Regions from separate parts of the Comamonas sp. F1-6 genome, predicted to be linked through region 2. Evidence: predicted binding sites of a transcription regulator. Region 2 holds the regulator's gene; each other region holds the start of a gene.
The links. The regulator sigma-54, encoded in region 2, starts transcription at its own class of promoters, with help from an activator protein. The targets are predictions, from matches to a motif close to TGGCANGNAANCTGCTTT.
Positions count from the first base shown of each region.

Region 1: hmpA (NO-inducible flavohemoprotein) is a predicted target of sigma-54. The motif match lies at 3,091-3,108, and genes of this name have one in related genera.
Region 3: AAIL66_RS07440 (ammonium transporter) is a predicted target of sigma-54. The motif match lies at 3,763-3,780, and genes of this name have one in related genera.

Region 1 is NZ_JBCPWN010000002.1:238,765-246,844, forward strand. It holds gene AAIL66_RS03310 (hypothetical protein) at 1-300, opposite strand, end outside; gene AAIL66_RS03315 (DUF3297 family protein) at 820-1,065, shown strand; gene AAIL66_RS03320 (hypothetical protein) at 1,077-1,781, shown strand; gene hmpA (NO-inducible flavohemoprotein) at 1,864-3,042, opposite strand; gene norR (nitric oxide reductase transcriptional regulator NorR) at 3,202-4,788, shown strand; gene AAIL66_RS03335 (FKBP-type peptidyl-prolyl cis-trans isomerase) at 4,789-5,199, opposite strand; gene AAIL66_RS03340 (aminotransferase class V-fold PLP-dependent enzyme) at 5,289-6,431, opposite strand; gene AAIL66_RS03345 (carboxyl transferase domain-containing protein) at 6,643-8,080, opposite strand, start outside.
Region 2 is NZ_JBCPWN010000030.1:23,025-31,104, reverse strand. It holds gene AAIL66_RS22100 (DUF2214 family protein) at 1-40, shown strand, start outside; gene argS (arginine--tRNA ligase) at 407-2,116, shown strand; gene AAIL66_RS22090 (SPOR domain-containing protein) at 2,218-2,919, shown strand; gene AAIL66_RS22085 (thiol:disulfide interchange protein DsbA/DsbL) at 3,081-3,731, shown strand; gene lptA (lipopolysaccharide transport periplasmic protein LptA) at 3,862-4,518, shown strand; gene lptB (LPS export ABC transporter ATP-binding protein) at 4,515-5,297, shown strand; gene AAIL66_RS22070 (RNA polymerase factor sigma-54) at 5,443-7,044, shown strand; gene AAIL66_RS22065 (aspartyl/asparaginyl beta-hydroxylase domain-containing protein) at 7,237-8,080, opposite strand, start outside.
Region 3 is NZ_JBCPWN010000005.1:176,188-184,267, forward strand. It holds gene trpB (tryptophan synthase subunit beta) at 1-583, shown strand, start outside; gene AAIL66_RS07430 (glycerophosphodiester phosphodiesterase family protein) at 704-2,080, shown strand; gene AAIL66_RS07435 (hypothetical protein) at 2,147-2,467, opposite strand; gene AAIL66_RS07440 (ammonium transporter) at 2,494-3,726, opposite strand; gene cls (cardiolipin synthase) at 3,936-5,378, shown strand; gene AAIL66_RS07450 (C4-dicarboxylate transporter DctA) at 5,623-6,963, shown strand; gene AAIL66_RS07455 (GntR family transcriptional regulator) at 6,972-7,664, shown strand; gene metH (methionine synthase) at 7,740-8,080, opposite strand, start outside.

The sequences.
Region 1 (8,080 bases), on a different contig from region 2:
CTCGGTGATTTCGTGTGCCCGCTCCACGCTGCACAGCGCATCCACGTACGGCTGCGCGTCGCGCAGCGCCGGTTCCGCAAAGACCGGCAGGCTCCACCAGTCGCTCTGGCGGGTGCGATTGAGCCATTTGCGCCAGACCTGGTGCGGCACGGCACGCAGATAAATGCCCTGCGGCTGTACACCGGAGTGCATCAGCGCATCCAGATCCTGATAGGAGACCGATCGCTCTGACTCAGGGACGGCTGTGGTGAGTGGCCCCAGAAAAACCAAGCCTGCCTTGGTGCGGATGGCTGTATCCATCAGACTCTCCTTTGTTGCGCGCGCCGGGCTGCACAAGCTCGGGGCGCTGTTTCGGAGAGCTCATTTTTCGGTTTGGAAGTGAAGCTTCGACTACCGTTTTCATAGCTTTTAAACTTTGAAAACCAAGTTGCCTTTGGCAAACAAACAGGCTGTACAGCCGTTACGCTACATCCACATACAGAGTTGGACATTCACGCTGTTCCTGCCTTATCAACTCGGGTTTTCATCAGCCCGAACTTCCCTTGGGCCTCTCGGGGTGACAACGCAAACCGACACAAAAAGTCACCATCGACACACATGAGCAGCGACTCAGCGGAAACTGCATGCAGACATGTAAAACCGAACCGGCCATCTGGCGCACGCACAGGTAACATTTGCGGCAGTCAATAACCCCAGGAATTGCCAAAAGTAGTCCAACAGCTTGTTTTCACGAAGGAAGAAAAGCAGGGACTCATGGCATGAGCTCACCTGACTAGCCAGCAAAGCAGAGGACAATAGGCGTTTTTGGATCCGCACGATATGACCGACATACAACGTCCCGAACTACCCGACCACCTGTCCATCGACCCTCGCAGCCCTCACCATGTGGCCGCCGTGTTCGAGCACGACATCGGCATCCGCTTCAACGGCAAGGACCGCTTTGACGTCGAGGAATACTGCGTGAGCGAGGGCTGGGTCAAGGTGCCCGCCGGCAAGACCCTGGACCGCAAGGGCAAGCCACTGCTTATCAAGATCAAGGGTACGGTCGAGGCGTATTACCGCTAAACCCAGTCCCCGTGGCCGCACAACGCCTGAACAAGCGCCAGCTCAAGCGTGAGCTGAATGCCGTGCGGCCATACTCTCGCAGCCAGATCGCCGATGGACAAAGGCAAGAGGCCGGGCTGCGACACAGAATCACGGAGGGCGAGCTGGGATGGTTGATGCCCGGGCTTCCGCTGCCTTGGCAAACCTGGGTGCAGCAGGTGCTGCGACCCGAAGCCATCGCTGTACAGCCCGCGCTTTGCAGCAGCTTCGTTTTAGGGATGGACATCCCGCTGCTGCAACGCTTTGCCGCAGAAGTGCCAGAGTCCAACAGACTCTATGTACACAGCCTGAGCGATGCTCAAGCGCTGGTCTTCGGCGATGCAGGGCACTGCGTCAAGGCCACCTTGCAGCAGGGGCAAATCAGCGACTGGCAAACCAGTCCCGCGGAAGCCTCCGAGTCTGAAACACGATTGCGCGCAGCAGACGCCACGGCTTTGCATGCTGCATGGCAGTGCTTTGCTCAAGAGATGGATTGCCCCGCCAACCTGAGCCAGTTCCGCGCACAAGTGTTTGATGCTGGTCTGCAGAGCCAGCGTCTGGTCTGCATTTCACCCATCACGCTGGATTGGATGGATCACTACGCCAACATCCACACCGACTGCCGCTGGTTCAATGGTGTCAGCCGCATCCTGGATGGCAGGGAAATCATTCACACCATAGTGCATGGAAGAGACTGAAGACTTGAGTTCAAGCCTTTTCAGCCTCTACCCCTTTCACACCAAGCGCATAAAGCTATTTATTCAATAGCATTCAGCTCGCTCAAGCCAGCGCTTCCGCAGGACCGAAGAACTCATAGTGCACCTGGGCCTCGGGCACGCCCAACTCGCGCAGCGACTGCTTGACGCTGCGCATGAAGCCGCGCGGGCCCAGGAAGTAGACATCGGCATCGCGTGACTCAGGCAGCCACTGGGCCAGTCGGTCGGTGCTCAGCAGGCCCTGGGCATCGACCTCGTCGCCCGCGTCCGCCTGGTCGTAACAATAGCGGCGTGTGAGCTGCTCGTGGCTGTTAGCCAGCGCATCGATCTTCTCGCGGAAGGCATGCACGCCGCGATCACGCGCGCAGTGGATGAAGGTGATCTCGCGCCCCGTGGGCAGCGCGGCCTGCAGCATGGGCAGCGTGGGCGTGATGCCCACACCGCCGCTGATCAGCACCAGGGGCTTGGCATTGGCCTGCAAGGTGAAATGGCCGGCAGGCGGGAACAGCTCCAGCGTATCGCCCACGTGCAGCTGGTCGTGCAAATGGTTGGAGACCTTGCCGCCGGCCTCGCGCTTGACGCTGATGCGATAGCTCTTGCCGTTGGCAGGCGCCGACAGCGAGTAGTTGCGGCGCTGCTCCAGGCCGTCGACTACCACGCGCAGGCCGATGTACTGGCCTGGCTGATGGGCAATCACCGCGCCGCCGTCCACGGGTTCCAGATAGAAGGACGTGATCTCGGCGCTTTCGGCCTCTTTGCGCACCAGCTTGAAGGCACGCACACCACGCCAGCCGCCTTCGGCTGCCGCAGTCTGCTCGTACACCGCGCGCTCCGCACCGATCAGGATATCGGCCAGCTGCTGATAGGCGGCGGCCCAGGCGGCGATCACCTCATCCGTGGCGATCTCTGCCCCCAGCACCTCGCGAATGGCGCGCAGCAGGCAGGCACCGACGATGGGGTAATGCTCGGCCTGTACCTGCAGCGCCACATGCTTGTTGATGATTTGCGCAGGCAGATTGCCCAGGTTTTCCAGTCGGTCGATGTTCTTGGCATACATCAGCACGCTATGTGCCAATGCTCGCGGCTGAGCACCGCTTTGCTGATGCGCCTGGTTGAACAGCGGGCGCACCTCGGGATACTCACCCAGCATGGTCTGGTAGAAATGCGTGATCAGGGCCTCGCCGCCGGTTTCCAGCAGCGGTACGGTGGCCTTGACGATCTCGCGTTGACGTTCGGTAAGCATGCAAATCTCCTGGTTGCTGCCTTGCCAGCTGCAAGGCTTGAGCGGATAAATGCAAACGGCGTGCCAGCAACAAGACCATTGCAGAACAATGGCTTGCAAAAACATGCGTCAATATGACATCCATCAATTGCTGTCTCATTGACACCATCCGATGTCGTTATGACAACATCTCACATTCTCAACGCCGTCAGCCCGCTGATCGCCGATCTGGCCCAGGACCTGTCCGAGCGCGAACGTCTGCGCCGTCTGCTGGCCGCACTGCGCAATCTGTTGCCCGCCGATGCCGTAGCCCTGCTGAAGCTCGAAGGCGAATGGCTGCGCCCCATGGCAATCGACGGCCTGATGCCGGACACGCTGGGCCGGCGCTTTCGCCTGGGCGAGCATCCGCGCTTTGCCCAGTTGCTGGCGGCCGGCCAGGCCATGCGCTTTGAACCCGACAGTCCCCTGCCCGATCCCTATGACGGGCTGGTGGCGCACAAAGGCCAGGCCATCAGCGAGCTGCATGTGCATGACTGCATGGGCTGCGTGCTGCAGCTGGGCGGCCTGCCCTGGGGACTGCTGACGCTGGACGCACTGGAGCCGGGCCGGTTCGCCGACCCCGCGGCGCTGGCCATGCTGCAGGCCTTCAGCAATCTGGCCGCAGCCACCGTGGCCACGGCCGAGCGCGTGCACCAGCTTTCCCAGCTCGCGCGCGGCGCCACCGGCTCTGCCAGTCCCGTCGCGCCACAGGAGCGCGGACTGCAGGGCGCAAGCCCCGTCATGCGCCAGCTTCAGAAAGACATTGCCCTGGTCGCAGTCAGCGATCTTTGCGTGCTCGTCACCGGCGAAACCGGCACCGGCAAGGAGCTGGTGGCCCAGGCCGTGCATGCGCAGTCGGGCCGTGCCGACAAGCCCATGATCAGCATCAACTGCGCGGCCCTGCCCGACAACCTGGTCGAGAGCGAGCTGTTCGGCCATGTGCGCGGGGCCTTCACGGGTGCACTGAGCGAGCGCAGCGGCAAGTTCGAGCAGGCGCATCAGGGCACGCTGTTCCTGGACGAGGTCGGCGAACTGTCGCTGCCCGTGCAGGCCAAGCTGCTGCGCGTGCTGCAAAGCGGCCAGCTGCAGCGCCTGGGCTCGGACCGGGAGCACCATGTGGATGTGCGCGTGATCGCCGCCACCAACCGTGACCTGGCTGCGGAAGTCCACGCCGGGCGCATGCGCGCGGACTTCTATCACCGCCTCAATGTCTATCCGCTCGCCGTGCCGCCGCTGCGAGAGCGCGACAGCGACGTGCTGCAGTTGGCGGGCTATTTCCTCGAGGAGAACCGCTCCAGGCTCAGGCTGGGCGGCCTGCGCCTGGATGCGGCCGCACAGGCAGCCTTGCTCAATCGCAGCTGGCCCGGCAACGTGCGCGAGCTCGAGCACTGCATCAGCCGCGCCGTGCTCAGGGCCCTGAGCCGCAATGACGGCAGCGCCAGCCGCGCGGGAACCAGGCTGCGCATCGTGACCCTGGGACTTGCCGATCTCTGGGAGCGGACCGAGGCGCCTGCCGCCGCACAGGCCACAGCCCCCATGGACCCGGCCACCGCAGCGGCTGCGCCCGAGGCCGGTCTGCGCGCCGCCGTCAGCGCCTATGAACGCCAGCTGGTCAGCTCCAGCCTGGCCCGTCACCGGGGCAGCTGGGCCGCCGCAGCGCGCGAGTTGCAGCTCGATCGAGCCAATCTGCAGCGCCTGGCCAAGCGGCTTGAGATCGACAGGCCTTGATCAGCGGCCCTGGATGCCCAGCAGCTCCACATCGAAGTTCAGCGTGGCATTGGGGGGAACGGCACGGCCTGCACCACGGCTGCCATAGGCTATGCCGGGAGGGCATGTCAGCTTGGCCTTGCCGCCCACTTTCATCTTCTGCACGCCCTCGGTCCAGCAGGGAATCACGCCAGTGAGCGGGAACTCGATGGGCTGCTTGCGTGCATAGGAGCTGTCGAACTCCTTGCCGGTATCGGGAAAGTAGCCGCGGTAGTGCACCTTGACGGTGTCCGTCGCCTTGGGACTGGGCCCGCTGCCTTCGACCTGGCTTTCATAGATCAGCCCGCTGGCGGTAGTGACTGGCGCAGCATGAACCACTGCGCCAGCGCCCAGAGCAAATACAAACCCGATCACGGAGACTGCTTTTTTCATATCGGATGCGCTGAATAAACAAAACCCGACTTTATTACGAAGTCGGGTCGAAAAAATGTCATGGCAGCAATGCCGCCGGCCGCATCTTCTCAGGTCCGGGCAATGCCGATATCGTCCAGTGCCTTGGACAGATGCGCCACGGAGCGATCCGAGTCATGCCATTTGTCCAGGCCGAACAGGCCGATGCGGAAGGTTTTGAAGTCCGGGCCTTCATCGCATTGCAGCGGAACGCCCGAGGCGGTCTGCAAGCCCACCTTGAGGAAGGCACGGCCGCTCTGGATTTCCGCGTCAGTGGTGTAGCTCACGACCACGCCAGGCGCCTTGTAGCCCTCGGCCGCGACGCTGGGGAAGCCGCGCGACTGCAGCAGCTCGCGCACCTTGCGACCCAGTTCCATCTGTTCTTCGCGCACCTTGGAAAAGCCGTATTTGCGCGTCTCCAGCATCACGTCGCGCAAGCGCAGCAGCGCGTCCGTGGGCATGGTGGTGTGATAGGCGTGCTGGCCTTTTTCGTAGCCCTCGGCAATCTGCATCCACTTCTTCAGGTCGCAGGAGAAGCTGGAGCTCTGCGTGTGCTCTATGGCCTCGCGGGCGCGCGCCGAGAGCATGACCATGGCGCAGCAAGGCGAGCTGCTCCAGCCCTTTTGCGGCGCCGAGATCAGCACGTCCACGCCGGTTTTTTCCATATCGACCCACATGGCGCCGGATGCCACGCAATCCAGCACGAACAGCGCGCCAACCTCGTGCGCGGCATCGGCGACGGTACGCAGGTATTCATCGGGCAGCATGATGCCGCTGGCCGTCTCCACATGCGGGGCAAACACCACTTTGGGACGCTCCACGCGAATGGTCTCGGCCACATCGGCGGCCGGGCATGGCGCCCAGGGGTCCTGGCTGCCCTCGCCCTGCTTGCGCGCCTTGCAGACCACGGAGCCGCCGCCCAGGCCCGCATCGGCATCGAAGATCTGCGTCCAGCGATAGCTGAACCAGCCATTGCGCACGATCAGCACCCGCTCGCGATTGGCGAACTGGCGCGCCACGGCTTCCATGCCAAAAGTGCCGCTGCCGGGAATCAGCACGGCCGTGTTGGCGTGATAGACGTCCTTGAGCATGCCCAGGATGTCCTGCATCACACCCACGAACTTCTTGGACATGTGGTTGAGCGCTCTATCGGTGTAGACCACCGAGAATTCGAGCAGGCCATCGGGATCGATATCGGGCAAAAGTCCGGGCATGGGATATCTCCAATCGCAAATACTGGGCAGTCAAAAACACCCCGGAGCAGACGTTGGGCCGCCGGGGCGCTGGTGCAAGACATTCAGCTTAGCATGAGCCGGAATATGGTTTTGCGTATGCAGTTCATATCAAAAACATGAGCTGCAAGCGCTTTGCACATCGGAGATTTCAACCGATTAAACGCTGAAATCTCGATGCCCCCATCAGCGTTTACCATGTGTCCACAAAGCGGCCGCCTTCCTCGCGCAGTCGCGCACCGGCCAGGCCGCGCACCAGCCAGGCGCGGGTCTCCGCAGGGTCGATGACGGCATCGACTTCCAGCGTGGCCGCCATGTGCATGGCCTCGCCATGTGCGTATTGCTGGGCCAGCAGCTTCTGGAACAACGCCTCGCGCTGCGCGCCCTCGGGCAGGGCTTCGAGCTCCTTGCGAAAGCCCAGCCGCACAGCCCCTTCCAGGCCCATGGCGCCGAACTCGCCCGTGGGCCAGGCCACATTGAAGATGGGCGCATGAAAGCTGCCCGCCGTCATGCCCATGGCGCCCAGGCCATAGCCCTTGCGCAGCACCACGCTGAAGTATGGGACGCGCAGCTTGGCCGCCATGACGAACAGCCGGCTGACATGGCGCACCTGGGCGGTTTTCTCGATCTCCGGCCCGACCATGAAGCCGGGCGTATCGACCAGGCTGACGATGGCGATGCCGTGGGCATTGCACAACTGCATGAAACGCGCCGCCTTGTCGGCCGCATCGGCATCGATGGCGCCGCCCAGATGGCCCGGGTTGTTGGCTATCAGTCCCACGGGCCGCCCCTCGATGCGCGCCAGCGCCGTGTGGATGCCGGCGCCGAAGCCGGTTCTCAGCATCAGCAGGCTGCCCTCGTCCACCAACCCGGCCATGGCTGCGCGCGTATCGTAGGCACGCAGGCGGTTCTCGGGCACGACCTGGCGCAGCAGACGCTGATCGGGCTCGGACCATTGCTCGACCCGCCCCTGGAAGAAGGACAGATAGTGCCTGGCCGCGGCCACGGCCTGGGCCTCGTCGTCGACCAGGATATCGATCACGCCATTCGCATGCTGCACGCTGGCGGGGCCGACTTCCTCCGGACGGAAGACACCCAGGCCGCCGCCCTCGATCATGGCCGGTCCGCCCATGCCGATATTGCTGCTGCGCGTGGCGATGATCACATCGCTGCAACCCAGCAGCGCCGCATTGCCCGCAAAGCAGCGGCCATGGGTGATACCCACCACGGGCACCTGACCCGAGAGCGCCGCATAGGCCGCGAAGGTATGCACATGCAGGCCCGCGACCACGGGTGTGTCGGTATCGCCGGGCCTGCCCCCGCCGCCTTCGGCAAACAGCACCACGGGCAGTTTCTGCTGCAGCGCGATGCCCAGCATGCGGTCGGTCTTGGCGTGATTGCGCGCCCCCTGGGTGCCCGCCAGCACCGTGGCGTCATAGGACATGACCACGGCGCGCGACCGCTCCGCGCCGAACTGCGCGGCATTGATGGAGCCCATGCCCGTGACCATGCCGTCGGCCGGCGTGTTAGCTACCAGATCGTCGAGGCTGCGCCTGCGTGTCTGCGCGGCAATCGCCAGCGCGCCGTACTCGATGAAGCTGCCTTCATCGCAGAGATCGGCAATGTTCTCG
Region 2 (8,080 bases):
GATCGCCGTGGTCGCCATCTTCTGGGCGCGCGGCATGTAATCTGCCCCCAGACCCCGCAAAAGACAAAGGCCGCTGCAAAGCGGCCTTTTTCACGTCTGCGGCATTCAGAACGTGCCGCGCAGCGTCAGCATCACAGCCAGATCCTGGTGGTTGATGTCGCGCTCGCAGGTGTTGCGGTTGAAGGTTGTAGCCGGCAAACAGGTTCCAGCCGCGGCTGAGCTCGCCGCTGAACGTGGGCATGGCCTGCATTCGGGGTTCAAGCGAGAATGACTTCCATTTGCGCAATGACTGGGTGTGGCCGGCGAAACATGCGGATACTGCCCTGCAGCCTGTGAACCGGCCCAGGAACAAGGGTGTGGCGCCAGCGATTCGGCAGGACTTGAATCCGGCACGTAAAATCCCGCGATGCTCTCCGTCAAACAGGAATTGCTCGCAGCCCTGGCTGCTGAGCTCGAAACACTCTCGCCCGGCGCCGGCGCACGCGCTGCGTTTGAAAACCCCAAAGTGGCAGCCCATGGCGATTTCGCCTGCACGGCGGCCATGCAGCTGGCCAAGCCTCTGAAGGCCAACCCGCGCGCCCTGGGCGAGCAGCTCAAGACCGCGCTGGAGGCTACAGCCGCCTTCCAGCAGTGGGTGGATGCGATTGAAATCGCGGGTCCGGGCTTTCTCAACATCCGCCTCAAGCCTGCTGCCAAGCAGGAGGTAGTGCGCGAAGTGCTGGCGCAAGCCCAGAAGTTCGGCTACCAGGCCGATCGCGGTGAAAACATCCTCGTCGAGTTCGTCTCCGCCAACCCCACCGGCCCTCTGCATGTGGGCCATGGCCGCCAGGCTGCGATCGGCGACGCCATCAGCAACCTCTATTCCACCCAGGGCTGGAAGGTTCACCGCGAGTTCTATTACAACGACGCGGGCGTGCAGATCGACACCCTGACCAAGAGCACCCAGCTGCGCGCCAAGGGCTTCAAGCCTGGTGACGAATGCTGGCCCACCGACAGCGAAAACCCGCTGGCCAAGAATTTCTACAACGGCGACTACATTGCCGACATCGCCAAGGCTTTCCTGGCCAAGGAAACCATCAAGGCCGATGACCGCGAGTTCACCGCCAACGGCGATGTCGAGGATTACGACAACATCCGCCAGTTCGCCGTGGCCTATCTGCGCAACGAGCAGGACAAGGACCTGCAGGCCTTCAACCTCAAGTTCGACGAGTACTACCTCGAGTCCAGCCTCTATGAAAACGGTCATGTCGAAGCGACGGTCAACCGCCTGATCGCCAACGGCAAGACCTATGAGCAGGACGGCGCGCTGTGGCTCAGGTCCACCGACTACGGCGACGACAAAGACCGCGTGATGCGCAAGACTGACGGCGGCTACACCTACTTTGTGCCCGATGTGGCCTATCACATCCAGAAGTTCAAGCGTGGCTTCACCAAGGTGGTGAACATTCAGGGTACGGACCACCACGGCACCATTGCCCGCGTGCGCGCCGGCCTGCAGGCTGCCGATGTAGGCATCCCCGAGGGCTACCCCGACTACGTGCTGCACACCATGGTGCGCGTGGTGCGCAACGGCGAAGAGGTCAAGATCAGCAAGCGCGCCGGCTCCTACGTCACGCTGCGCGATCTGATCGAGTGGACCAGCAAGGATGCCGTGCGCTTCTTCCTGCTTTCGCGCAAGCCCGACACCGAGTACACCTTCGACGTGGATCTGGCCGTGGCCCAGAACAACGACAACCCCGTGTACTACGTGCAGTATGCCCATGCGCGCATCCAGTCCGTGCTGCGCGCCTGGCAGGAGGCCGGCGGTGCAGGCCTGGCGGCACTCAAGGATGTGGACCTGTCCGCTCTGGAAGGCCCGCAGGCCCAGGCGCTGATGCTGCTGCTGGCCAAGTACCCCGAGATGCTGACCGCTGCTGCCGAAGGCAACGCACCGCACGACGTGACCTTCTACCTGCGCGATCTGGCCTCCAGCTATCACAGCTACTACGACGCAGAGCGCATTCTGGTGGACGACGAAAAGGTCAAGCTCGCACGTCTGGCCCTGGTCGCTGCCACGGCCCAGGTGTTGCACAATGGTCTGGCGGTGCTGGGTGTGAGCGCACCCGAGCGCATGTAATCCCAGTTTTCTGTCCATCGGTCGCCTTGCCGGCCTTGCCTGTCAGGGGTCGATGGATCTGAGAATGGAATAACTGAAGCAGAAAGCGTTAAGCGACTGATATGAAGAACCAGCAACGCGGTGGAACCATCCTGGGGCTTATCTTTGGCATGGTCATCGGTCTGGCTGCGGCCCTGGCCGTGGCCATCTATGTGACCAAGGTGCCGGTGCCCTTCCTCAACAAGGGTGGAAACAACACTCAGCGCGATGCGGCCGAGGCCGAGCGCAACAAGAACTGGGACCCCAACGCACCGCTGCAGAGCCGCCAGCCTGCACCGCCCCCGGTGACACCACCAGTTCCTCCGAGCGACGTGACGGTGTCGCCGCCCACACCTGCGGTACAACCTACTGCAACCGGCGGAGTCACCACGCCGCCGCCCTCTACGCCGGAGAAGCCTGCCAAGTCCGCATCGGGTGATCCGCTGGGTGATCTGGTCAAGGAGCGCTCCGCAGCAGCCGACAAGGCAGACAAGGCGCGTGCAGACAAGGAAAAGGCGGCCGCGCAGACGGCATCCTCTTCGGACTCTGCGTTCAACTACTTTGTGCAGGCCGGTGCTTTCCGCGGCCAGAGCGAAGCGGAAGCGCAGCGTGCCAAGCTGGCCATGCTGGGCTGGGAGTCGCGCATCAGCGAGCGTGAGCAGAACGGCATCACCGTTTTCCGCGTGCGCGTGGGGCCGTTCAGCAAGCGTGACGACGCCGAGCAGCTCAAGGGCAAGCTCGACGGTGCGGGCGTGGACTCGACTCTGGTGCGCGCGGCCAGATAACAAGGCCCCTTGAGGCGCTGCGCGCCGGGGGACTGCAGCTTAGCTGCGGGGCGGCCCTTGCTTGAGGCCTCTGGCTTGTGCCATTGGTAGTTTTGACAACGCTGAACTTTTTTGGGCCTGTTGGCTCTGATACTGCAGACCTGATACAGGAGTTTGTTTAGATGAAACGTCGCGAATTCTCTCTGGCTGCCTCGGCAGCTGCTGCCGGTGCCCTGACTCTGGGTGCCTCCTCCAGCTGGGCCCAGGGCGCTGCGCCCAAGGAAGGCAAGGACTACATCAAGCTCGGCAAGCCCGCCAGCGTGAGCGCGCCGGCCGGCAAGGTCGAGGTGGTCGAGTTTTTCTGGTACAGCTGCCCGCATTGCAATGCCTTCGAGCCCCAGTTCGAAGCCTGGGCAAAGAGCCAGCCTGCCGATGTGGTGGTGCGCCGCGTGCCCGTGGCTTTCAATGCCTCTTTCGTGCCACAGCAAAAGCTGTACTACGCCCTGGAGGGCATGAACCTGCTGCCCCAGCTGCACGCCAAGGTGTTCCGCACCATCCACGTGGATCGCAATCTGCTCAAGACCGATGACGCCATCTTTGACTGGGTCGGCAAGCAGAGCGTGGATCTGGCCAAGTTCAAGGAGGTCTACAACTCCTTTACCGTGGCCAATCAGGCGCGCAAGGCCGCTCAGCTGCAAAACGAATATGACGTGGAAGGCGTGCCCGCCATGGGTGTGGCCGGCCGCTACTACACGGACGGCACCAAGGCCGGCAATATGGAGAATGTGCTGCGCGTGGTCAATGCGCTGGTCGCCTCCAGCCGCAAGGCCTGAGATCAGGCAGCAGACGCCAGTGACGTTTGACGTCCAACAAGCCCGCCGCCGTGCGGGCTTTTTTGTGGGTGTTTTTTACGCAAGTTGCAAAAAGGGAATGACTACAATGGATGCAAGAAACGTGCCTTCCATGAAAAAAACACTCCTACCTCTTGCGCTGGCCTGCGCCCTGGCAGCAGCGACCGGCATTGTCCATGCCGAAAAAGCCGACAGCGCCAAGCCCATGAATATCGAGGCGGATGCGTTGCGTCATGACGAGCTGCAGCAGACCAGTGTCTTTACTGGCAATGTGGTGATGACCAAGGGCTCCATCGTGCTGCGCGGTGCTCAGCTCGATGTGCGGCAGGACGCCGAGGGCTATCAGTACGGTGTGATCAAGGCCGAGGCCGGCAAGCGAGCGTTCTTCCGCCAGAAGCGCGATACCGTGGCCGGTCAGCCCGAGGAGTTCATCGAGGGCGAAGGCGAAGTCATCGAGTACGACGGCAAGGCCGATATCGTCAAGTTCATCCGTCGTGGCGAGATGCGCCGCTACCGTGGCGGTCAGCTCAGCGATCAGGTCACGGGCTCCATCATCGTCTACAACAACATCACCGACGTCTATACCGTCGATGGCCAGAAGACCAGCGGCGGCCTGCCGAGCTCCTCCGTGGGACAGGGCGGCCGTGTGCGCGCCATCATGGCGCCCAAGGACGGAACGCCGGGGGCACAGCCCAAGCCTGCAACACCTGCCACGCAGCTGCGCCAGAGCATGACGCTGGGCGGCGAGAAAGCCGACGAGAAGAAATGAGCGAGCCGACTTTCTCCAGCAGCCGCAGCGGCGAGTCCGACAGCCGCCTGGAGGCCAAACATCTGGCCAAGTCCTACGGCAGCCGCAAGGTGGTCAAGGATGTGTCCCTGTCCGTGCAAAAAGGCGAGGTCGTCGGTCTGCTCGGCCCTAATGGAGCGGGCAAGACCACATCGTTCTACATGATCGTGGGCCTGGTGCGCAGCGACGGCGGCGAGATCTTCATCGACGGCCAGCCGGTGGGCGGCATGCCGATTCACCAGCGTTCGCGCCTGGGCCTGTCCTATCTGCCCCAGGAAGCCTCCATCTTTCGCAAGCTCAGCGTGGAAGACAATGTGCGCGCCGTGCTGGAGCTGCAAAAGGACGAGCAGGGCAAGGCGCTGACGCGCGACGAGATCGAAAAGCGCCTCACGGGCCTGCTGCAGGAGCTGCGCGTCGAGCATCTGCGCCAGTCGCCGGCGCTGGCGCTGTCAGGCGGTGAGCGCCGTCGCGTGGAAATTGCCCGCGCCCTGGCCACGCAACCGCGCTTCATTTTGCTTGACGAGCCTTTTGCCGGCATCGACCCGATCGCGGTGATCGAGATCCAGCGCATCATCGGCTTCCTCAAGGAGCGCGGCATCGGCGTGCTGATCACCGACCACAACGTGCGCGAGACGCTGGGCATCTGCGACCACGCCTTCATCATCAGCGACGGCCATGTGCTGGCCGAAGGCACGCCCGAGGAGATCGTGGAGAACGCCGATGTGCGCCGCGTCTATCTGGGCGAACATTTCAGGATGTGATGACCCCCACGCTCCCTCACTTTGTGCGGTCGCTGCCCCCAGAAGGGGCCCTGACCGGCTGCGCCGAGGTTTGCCTTGAGGTGGCCCGGCGGCAAACCCGTAGCACTGCGCGCGTTTGCAATGATTGTCTGGGGGCCGCGCCTCGATGAAGCCAGGTCTCTCGCTACGCGTTTCGCAGCATTTATCGCTTACGCCGCAGCTGCAGCAATCCATTCAGCTGCTGCAGCTTTCCACCCTGGAGCTGGCGCAGGAAGTCGAGCAGATGCTGGTCGACAACCCTTTTCTGGAACGTGCGGGCGATGAGGCCGAAACTGCGGGAGATGCTCCTGTAGATGTAGCTAATAGCGCCAGTGAATATAGTACTTCAGATGGTATTCATGCTGAAAGAGATGCATCGCAAGCGCAACAAGCTACTGAAACGGTAGCGGAGGCATCAAACCCCGAAACCCCTGAAACGCTGAACTGGGAGGCCGAGGGCCTGGACGGCCAGGACGGGGAATGGGGTGGCGAATCCAGTAGCGAGTGGGATACGCCCTCGGCCAGCAGCTCCACGCGCAACCGCGATGGCGATGACGAAACCGATGCCATCGATCTGGCGCGCGAGCACCAGAGCCTGACCGACTTTCTCCATCGTCAGGCGCTGAGCCTGCATCTGGGCGCGGCGGACATGGCGGCGCTGCGCTTTCTCATCGAGTCGCTCAGCGACGACGGCTATCTCGAGGATTCCCTGCAGGAGCTGGCGCAGAGCCTGGCCGGCGACGACCTGGAAGAGCGCGAGGAGCTGGAGCAGCACTTTGTCATTGCTCTGAAGCTGCTTCAAAGCCTGGAGCCCGTGGGCGTGGGAGCGCGTGATCTGGCCGAGTGCCTGCAGCTGCAGCTGCGCGACCTGATCCGCACCGCCGAGGACGAGGGCACGACCGAGGCGCATATGAACCGGCTGCTGCTGGCGCAGGCCATCTGCGCGCAGCCCATGGACCTGCTGGCGCGGCGCGATCTGCGCAAGCTCACCAGCCTGTGCGGCGCACGCGAGGAGCAACTGCGCGAAGCCATGGCCCTTATCGCCAGGCTGGAGCCGCGTCCGGGGCGCCGCTTTGTCGACGTGGAGCGCCATATCGTGATCCCCGATGTCATCGTGCGCCCGGTGCGGGCCGGCTCGGGGCGGGCGGACTTTTCCGTGCAGCTCAACCCCGAGGTCATGCCGCGTCTGCGCGTGCACGACATCTATGCCGGCGTGCTGCGTCGCCACAAGAACAGCGACGGTCATGCGGCGCTGCAGCAGCAGCTGCAGGAGGCGCGCTGGTTCATCAAGAACATCCAGCAGCGCTTCGACACCATCTTGCGCGTCTCCGAAGCCATCGTGGAGCGGCAGAAGAACTTCTTTGTGCATGGCGAGCTGGCCATGCGCCCGCTGGTGCTGCGCGATATTGCCGATACGCTGGGCCTACACGAGTCCACCATCAGCCGCGTGACCACCGCCAAGTACATGGCCACGCCCCAGGGCACGTTCGAGCTCAAGTATTTCTTCGGCTCGGGCCTGGGCACGGAAACCGGCGGCAGTGCCTCCAGCACGGCCGTGCGTGCGCTGATCAAGCAGTTTGTCGATGCCGAAGATGCCAAGAAGCCGCTGTCGGACGCCAAGCTGGCCGACATGCTCAAGGAGCAGGGCATCGAGTGCGCGCGCCGCACCGTCGCCAAGTACCGCGAGCAGCTCAAGATACCGACGACCACGCTGCGCAAGGCGCTGTAGGGCACCGCAGAAACAAGAAAGCCGCTGATGCATCGCACAGCGGCTTTCTTGTTCTGTATTTAGGGCGGCAGCCTTGATAAGGCATTCTTCAAGTAAGGGGCCGCCGCGAGCAAGAGCCACCCTTGCGGCGATGCTGCCGTCCCCCTTGGGGGCGCCCGGCCAGGGGAAGGCGCGTAGCGCCTCAGGGGGTTATCAAGAAACCAACCACCAGATAAACCAGACCAGCACGCCGATCATCAGTCCGAACTTGAGGATCTTGTAGAAGGTCGGATTCCAGTCGCGGAAGGCGCGGCGGTACTTGCCGGCATAGAACGAGATCTTGAACAGCTTGCTGATCATGCCGCGCGGGTCGCCCTCGTTGTTGGGCGAGCTGGCGGCGGCCACCACGTTCTTGCCCAGCCAGTGATTGAGCCACTGGGCAAAGCCATTGGTCATGGGGCGCTCCACATCGCAAAACAGCACGATGCGGTTGCCTTCCGAGCGGTTCTCGGCCCAGTGCATATAGGTTTCGTCGAAGATCACGCCTTCGCCTTCGCGCCAGCTATAGGGCTTGCCGTCGACCTCGATCATGCAGCGGTCGTCGTTGGGGGCCAGCACGGCCAGGTGATAGCGCAGCGAGCCCGCATAGGGGTCGCGGTGCAGATTGAGCTTGGCGCCGGGCGGCAGTTCGGCAAACATGGCGGCCTTGACGCTGGGAATCGACTTCACCAGGGCCGTGGTCTTGGGGCACAGCTCCATGGCCGAAGGGTGGGCATCGCCGTACCACTTGAGGTAGAAGCGCTTCCAGCCGGTCTTGAAGAAGGAGTTGAAGCCTGCGTCGTCGTTGTTGGCGGCGGCCTTGATCTGCATGTTCTTTTGCAGATTGACGGCTTCCTCGCGGATTTCACGCCAGTTGGCCTGCAGCGGCGCCAGCTCGGGGAAGGTGCTGGTGGGCAGATAGGGCGTGCGCGGCACCTTGCTGAACATCAGCATGAAGACGTTGAACGGCGCTGTGAACGTGGAGTGGTCAAACAATTGCTTGACCACCTTGTGGCGC
Region 3 (8,080 bases), on a different contig from region 2:
GGTGCGGGACTTCCAGTCCATCGTCGGGCGTGAGGCACGCGAACAGTTCCAGACCCGGCACGGCAAGCTGCCCGACCATGTGGCCGCCTGCGTGGGCGGGGGCAGCAATGCCATGGGCATCTTCACGGCCTTCCTGGGTGACGAGTCCGTGCATCTGGTGGGCGTGGAACCTGCCGGTGAGGGCGTGGACAAGCCCGGCCGCCATGCCGCCACGCTGTCGGTTGGCAAGCCCGGCGAGATTCACGGCATGAAGTGCTATGTGCTGGAGAACGCCGACGGCACGCCGGCCGCCGTGCACAGCATTGCCTCGGGCCTGGACTACCCCGGCGTGGGCCCGCAGCACAGCTATCTCAAGGATATAGGCCGCGTGGACTACCAGTCCGTGGACGACAAGGAATGCCTGAATGCCTTCATGACGCTGTCGCGTGTCGAGGGCATCATCCCGGCGCTGGAAAGTGCGCACGCCGTGGCCTGGGCCATGCGCGAAGCGCCGGGGCTCGGCAAGGACCAGCATATTCTGGTCAACCTCTCGGGTCGCGGCGACAAGGATGCCGATTACGTAGCCAGGAAGCTGGGACTGTAACTGCCGCACCCCGCACAAGGCTGCCGCCCCTGCAGCCTTGTGCTTCGGAGCGTGACATGCTCCGAGGGCACGGTCACACAACCGTCATCAACAAGCGCAAGCATGAGGCGATCTCCATCCATGCCTGAACCCATGTCCCATACCCGCCACCCCGTCTTTGCTCTGACCTTGCTTGCAGCCTTTGCCCTGAGCGCCTGTGGCGGCGGAGATGGCCCGACACCAGCGCCTGCGCCGCAGTTTCTGACGCTGGACGGCAAGCAGCCCCAGGTCATCGCCCACCGCGGCTACTCGGGTCTGTACCCCGAGCAGACCCAGATGGCCTATGAAAAAGCCATTGATGCGGGCGCCGACATGATCGAGCTCGACATGCACATGACGCGCGACTGCCAACTGGTGGCACGCCACAACGCCTGGCTGAGCGACAGCACCAACATCGCCGACGTTGCCAAGAGCAATTCCTATGTGGCCGCGCGCAAGCGCACCACGCCCGGGGTATGGGTCGATGTGAAATACCCCGCGACACCCGACAACGGGCCGGCCCGCTATCTGAGCGACCGTATCGATCCCAACAACCAGAAATCCGTGCTTCAGGCCCTGGTCGTCGATGGCGAGGACCACACCGGCGACTGGTCGATCTCGGACTTCAGCCTGCATGAGTTGCGCACCCTGCTGGGCGGCACCACGCTGGACAACCGTGCCGATCGCCCCACGGAATGGAACGGCAAGCTGCCACTGATCAGCGCACAGGATGTGATCGATATCGCCGTGGCCAAGGGCAAGGCGGCAGGCCGCACGATTGCCGTCTACGCCGAGACCAAGAACCCTTACTGGAACAACCAGCAGGCCATCGCCAACCGCTGCGGCACGGGCGAGCATCCGTTCGAAGATGCCGTGATGGCGCTGCTGGAAAAAAACCGGCTCAACACCAAGGATGCGCCCATCTACATCCAGAGCTTCGACCCTGACAGCCTGAAGTATCTGCGCAAGGCGGGCATGCGGGCCAAAGGGGTGCAGCTGATCGATGGCAACGACTACAACTTCAGGGACGGCTCCGTAGGCTATATCACCGCCGACGAATGGACCTTCATCAGCGGCCGCCCCTATAGCTGGACTCTGGCCGGCGATGCGCGCAGCTTCGCGGTCATGCAGACGCCGGCAGGCCTGGCCGAGATCAAGACCTATGCCGACGGCATCGGCCCCTGGAAACCCCAGGTGCTGGCCCATTCCGTCGTTCCCTACAAGGACGGCGCAGGCCTCAAGGACGTCAACACGCTCAAGGACACCGGCCTGATCGCCAACGCGCACAAGGCAGGGCTGGTGGTGCACAGCTTTACCTTCCGCAGTGAGGCCAGCCGCCTGGCTGGCATCTTCAAGGGTGACCCTGCTCAGGAATACCTCGCTTACTACCGCCTGGGCATTGATGGCGTATTCACCGATTTCACTGCTGCTGGCGTCAAGGCTCGCGAAGCCTATATCGCCGAGCTGAAAAAGCCATAGGCCAGGCTCGTAGCCGGCATCGGCCTGAGCGCCGGGGCCGTCCCGGCCTCAGAACCTGCTTGTGCCTCAGCGCAGCCCGCCGATATAGCGTGCCGAGGTGCGCAGTATCTCGGCGGCCTTGGCGGTGACGGAGCTGTCGCTCTGCGCAGTCTCGGCAGGCGCTGCATGCCGGGGCTTGTCGCCGCTCCAGCTGTCCTGCAGACGCCGGGCCAGGCGCGCCAGCTCCTCGTCCTGTTGCTCTCGTGCATGCTCCAGCGCAAAAGCCACCATGGCCTGTGCATAGGCCTGGTTACAGGCCATCCATTCGGTATCGGTCACCCGGCCCGTCCTGCGCCGCAGCACCACATGCAGATGTGCGGCCACCGCCACTCGCTCGCTGTCCTCCATACACCGCTCCTGTCTTTGATGGATCACTAGTGCTGACGCTCCAGATGCAGACTGATATCCAGGCCCTCCATTTCCTGCACGGCATCCACACGCAAAGGCATCAGCAGACGGATCAGCACCAGCACCCCGGCCGTGGCTGCGCCGCTGTAGGCAGCCACCGCGGCCACGGCAATCAACTGGTTCATCACCGTGGCGCCTGTGCCCGCAATCAGGGGGTCGGCAAACACCGCCGTGAGGATGGAGCCCGCAATGCCGCCCACGCCATGCACGCCGAAGACATCGAGCGAGTCATCGGCCCCGAGACGGCGCTTGAGCCAGGTTGCGCCCCAGAAGCAGACGGCGCCCGCAATCAGGCCTATCCACACCGCACTGCCCACCTGCACAAAGCCCGCAGCCGGTGTGATGGCCACCAGTCCGCCCACCATGCCCGAGAGCAGGCCCAGCAAGGTCGGAGCACCGCGAACCAGCCACTCCACCACCATCCATGCCAGACCGGCAGCCGCTGCCGCCACGAGAGTGACCACAAAGGCCAGCGCTGCACGCCCGTCGGCAGACAGGGCCGATCCCGCGTTGAAGCCGAACCAGCCGAACAGCAGCAGCGCCGTGCCCATGGCCGTCCAGCCCAGGCTGTGCGGCTCGAATGGCTCGGTTCCATAGCCGCGCCTGCGCCCCATCATGAAGGCACAGACCAGTGCCGCCACGCCCGCATTCACATGCACCACGGCACCGCCGGCAAAGTCCAGTGCGCCGAGCTGGTTCAGCCAGCCCCCGCTCTCCCACACCCAGTGGGCCACCGGCGCATAGACCACCACGCTCCACAGCGCGGCAAACACCAGCAGGGCCGCAAAGCGCATGCGCTCTACCACGGCCCCCACGATCAGCGAGGTGGTGATGATGGCGAATGCGGCCTGGAACAGGGCATAGGCCGCCTCGGGCAGATGCGGTGCTAGATGGCTGACCGAGATCATGCTGCGCCGGCCATCGAAGTGCAGCGAGGCAAACCAGGCTCGTCCCAGATTGCCAAGCCAGGCAGACTCGGCGGTGAACGCGAGCGAGTAGCCCAGGCCGAACCAGGTCAGGGTCACCACGCAGGCCACCGCAAACACGGCCACCATGGTGTTGACCACATTCTTGCGCCGCACCAGCCCCGCATAGAACAGGGCAATGCCCGGCAAGGTCATCAGCAAGACCAGCGCCGACGCGACCATGACCCAACCGGTATCTGCCTTGTCGATGGCAGTCAATGGCACCATTTCCATGCACTCCCCCCTGCTTGTTTGCTTTGAGAAAAAAAGGAAGCAGGTTCCATGCCAGTGCCATGCCGATCTGTCGATGCTTCATGATGGATAGCAGCATGCGTTAACCCATCAAGGTCTTTGCGCCTGTTTCATGAGAACCACGACGGGCAGCTTGTGCTCAGGCCTGAGCCCGTTATGCTCGACAAGGTCCATCGTTGCTGCACTGATTCATGACCTGGCTGCTGCTGACTCTTCATGTATTGCTGATTGCCGGCTTCGGCCTGCGCATTCTGCTGCGCAGAGACATGCGGCCCGATGTGCGGCTGGCCTGGCTCATGGTCATCGTGCTGCTGCCCTATGTGAGCTGCCTGCTGTACTACCTGTTTGGGGAAGTGGCCCTGGGCCGTGTACCAGGCCGCAGAAGGCTCAATGTGCGCGAGTTCTGCCAGACCCGGGGCAGCGCCCTTGCGACCGCCCCCGGCCCCATGCCGCAGGCACGGCCCGCCATTCCCGATCAATGGCTGCCGGCCTTCCGCTATGCCTCGTCCATCAACGGCTTTGTACCGCTGCCCGGCCACAGGGCCGAGCTCATGCGCGATGGCGCGCATGCCCGTGCGCAGATGCTGGCCGACATGGATGCCGCGCGCCACGAGATCAATGTGCTGTACTACATCTGGCTGGACGACAGCACCGGCACCGATGTGGCCCATGCCCTGATGCGTGCCGCGCAGCGCGGCGTGACCTGCCGGGCCATGGTCGACGGTCTGGGCTCGCGCGCACTGACGCGCTCGCCACTGTGGCAGCAGATGCGGCAGACCGGCGTGCACCTGGCGATTGCCCTGCCCATCAGCAATCTGCTCAAAGTCATGCTGACCAGCCGCATCGACCTGCGCAACCACCGCAAGATCACGCTCATAGACGGCAGGATCAACTATTGCGGCAGCCAGAACTGCGCCGACGAAGGCTTTCGCATCAAGGCTCGCTATGCCCCCTGGGTGGACATCATGCTGCGCCTGCAGGGTCCGGTGGTCATGCAAATGCAGCAGGCTTTTGCCAGCGACTGGGCGCAGTCCGATGCGAGCCTTGCACCACCGACAATCGAGGCCGGCGCTGCCGCTGACGACGGCTTCCATGCCGTTGCGATTGCCGAAGGGCCGACAGAAAGAGCACGCTCTACACCCCAGCTGGTTGCCAGCCTGCTGGCCTGTGCGCAGCGCGAGGTCGTGATCTCCACCCCCTACTTCGTGCCCGACAGCACGGTGCTAGATGCCTTGTGCGCCGCCGCGCTGCGCAAGGTGCAGGTCACGCTGATCCTGCCCGCCCGCAATGACTCATGGATAGTCGGTGCCGTCAGCCGCAGCCATTACTGGCGGCTGCTGAGCGCTGGCGTCCACATCCACGAATTCCGCCCTGGCCTGCTGCATGCCAAGACCCTCTGCCTGGACGGATCGGTCAGCCTGATCGGCTCCACGAATCTGGATCTGCGCAGCTTTGACCTGAACTTCGAAAACAATGTATTGCTGCACGACGAAGCCATTACCGAGGCCATCCGTCAGCGCCAGCAAAGCTATCTCCGCGATTCCGATGTGGTGACGCTGGCACAGGTGCATTCGGCTCCCTGGTGGAAGCGCATCTGGGACAACCTGCTGGGCGCCCTGAGCCCGCTGCTGTAAGCACCATGCCCTGGCTTTGGGCATGCCCAAAGCCCGCGCACCACGCGCGTGCACACTGGTGACCCACTCGCACCAAGGCGGAACGCCCTTTTATTTCATACGTGAAAGTCAGGGCTGATCCTCCCCTAATTTACACAAATCTGCAGGAATACCCTCTGCTGGCACGCCTTTCGCTTGCCTACATTCTTGTATGCAAGTTGCAGACAACTTGCATACAAGATTCCACAACTTGCGAAAGACGACTATGCGCCGCTTTGTCAGATCACTGTTCGGACAGGTGGTGATCGCACTCATACTGGGTGTGCTCGCCGGACTACTGGCCCCTGAATGGGCCGTGAAACTCAAACCCCTGGGCGATGGCTTCATCAAGCTCATCAAGATGATCATCCCCATACTGGTGTTCTGCGTTGTCGTGCACGGCATTGCCGGTGCAGGCGACCTCAAGCGCGTAGGCCGCGTGGGCGTCAAGGCCCTGATCTATTTCGAGGTTCTGACCACCATCGCCCTGGGTATGGGCCTGGTGCTTGCCTTTGTCTTCGAGCCCGGCGTGGGCATGAACGTGGACACCAGCAAGCTCGACGCCTCGGCCATGGCGGCCTATGCCAGCAATGCCGACAAGCTGACCAGCGGCGGCACGGTGGACTTTCTCATGAAGCTCATTCCCACCACCGTGGTGGAAGCCTTCGCCAAGGGCGACGTGCTGCAGGTGCTGCTGTTCGCCGTGCTGTTCGGCTGCGCGCTGACCATGCTGGGTGAGCGCGGCAAGCCCGTCTCCGCGCTGGTGGACGCCTTGTCCATGGCCCTGTTCAAGGTCATGGGCATCATCATCAAGCTGGCACCTCTGGGCGTGCTGGGCGCCATCGCCTTCACCGTGGGCCAGTACGGCATAGGCTCGCTCAAGCAGCTGGGCATGCTGGTGGCGCTGTTCTACGTCTCGGTGCTGATCTTCGTGTTCGTGGTGCTGGGTCTGGTGATGCGCCTGTCAGGCTTCAGCCTGATCAAGCTGCTGCGCTATCTGCGCGAGGAGCTGACCATCGTCTTCGCGACCACCTCCTCCGACAGCGTGCTGCCCCAGATCATGGCCAAGCTGCGCAATATGGGTGTGCGCGACTCCACCGTGGGCCTGGTGATTCCCACCGGCTACTCGTTCAACCTGGACGCGTTTTCCATCTACATCACACTGGCTGCGGTCTTCATCGCCCAGGCCACCAACACCCCGATCAGCATGTCCGACCTGCTGACCATTCTGGCCATCGCGCTGGTGACCTCCAAGGGCGCACACGGCGTACCAGGCTCGGCCATCGTGGTGCTGGCAGCCACCCTGCATGCCATTCCCGCCATCCCTGCGATCGGCCTGGTGCTGGTGCTGTCGGTGGACTGGTTCATGGGCATTGCACGCGCCCTGGGCAATCTGATCGGCAACTGCGTGGCCACCGTGGCGATTGCTGCCTGGGAGGGAGACATCGACCGCGAACGTGCCCATGCGGTACTTGACGGCAAGGCCGAGCCACTGACCGAAGAAGAAGACCATGCATCTGCTATCGTGCCGCCTGTCGTAGTCCCCATCCCTCACTCCAGCCACTGAACCAAGCAATGACTCCTGCCTCTCCACAGCACATCGCGGAACGCGTCGTCGAAGCCATCCTGGCCCAGAAACTGGCACCCGGGGAGCGGCTGGGAGAGCAGGAGCTTGCCAACAATTTCGACGTCAGCCGCACCGTGGTGCGCGAAGCGCTGATGCAACTGCAGGCTCGCGGCTTCGTCCAGGTCCAGGCCCGCAGGGGCTGGTACGTGGTCCAGCCCTCGGCTGCCGAGGCCATGGACGCGTTCTCTGCCCGGCGGATCATCGAGACCGGCATATTGCAGGAAGCCGGCAAGCCGCTGCAGCGCGTCATCACCAGACTGCGCCGCCATATCGCCCAGGAGCAGAAAGCCATCGCCGGGGCGGACAGCGCCACGCGTGCCTTCCTGCTTGCGGATTTCCATGTCTGCCTGGCCGAACAGATGGGCCACAGGCTGCTGGCCGACACGCTGCGCGATCTGACGGCACGCACCACCCTGGCTGCCACGCTCTACCAATCCACGCACAGCGCCAGCCAGTCCTGCGCCGAGCACGAACGCATCGTGGCCGCCCTGGAACGCGGCGACACCGAGGGTGCCAAGGCGCTGCTGCTGGAACATATAGGCATGGTGGAACGCTCGCTGGAAATCCGTGCGACCGAGACCGAGGAGCCCGGCGACCGATTGCGTGCCACGCTCGCCCCCGTGCTCAAGCAACGCCTCTGAGCAACGCTCTCCAAACCAAAAAGCCAGGGGTGACCCTGGCTTTTTTCATTTGCGAAGTACGATCTCGAAGCTGGTTCAGCCCAGATTCGGCGCCAGATAGCGGCGCAGTTCCTCGACATCCATGCCACGTCGCTGGGCCATGTCGGCGAGCTGGTCTTCGCCGATCTGGCCCACGTTGAAGTAGCTGGCCTCGGGGTTGCCGATGTAGAAGCCGCTCACGCTGGATGCCGGGTTCATGGCCAGGCTCTCGGTCAGCGTCATGCCGATCTCATCGGCCTGCAGCGCCTTGAACAGGTCGATCTTGGCCGTGTGATCGGGGCAGGCAGGGTAGCCGGGCGCGGGGCGAATGCCCTTGTAGGCTTCCTTGATGAGCTCCTCGTTGCTCAGGTTCTCGTCTTCGGCATAGCCCCACAGAT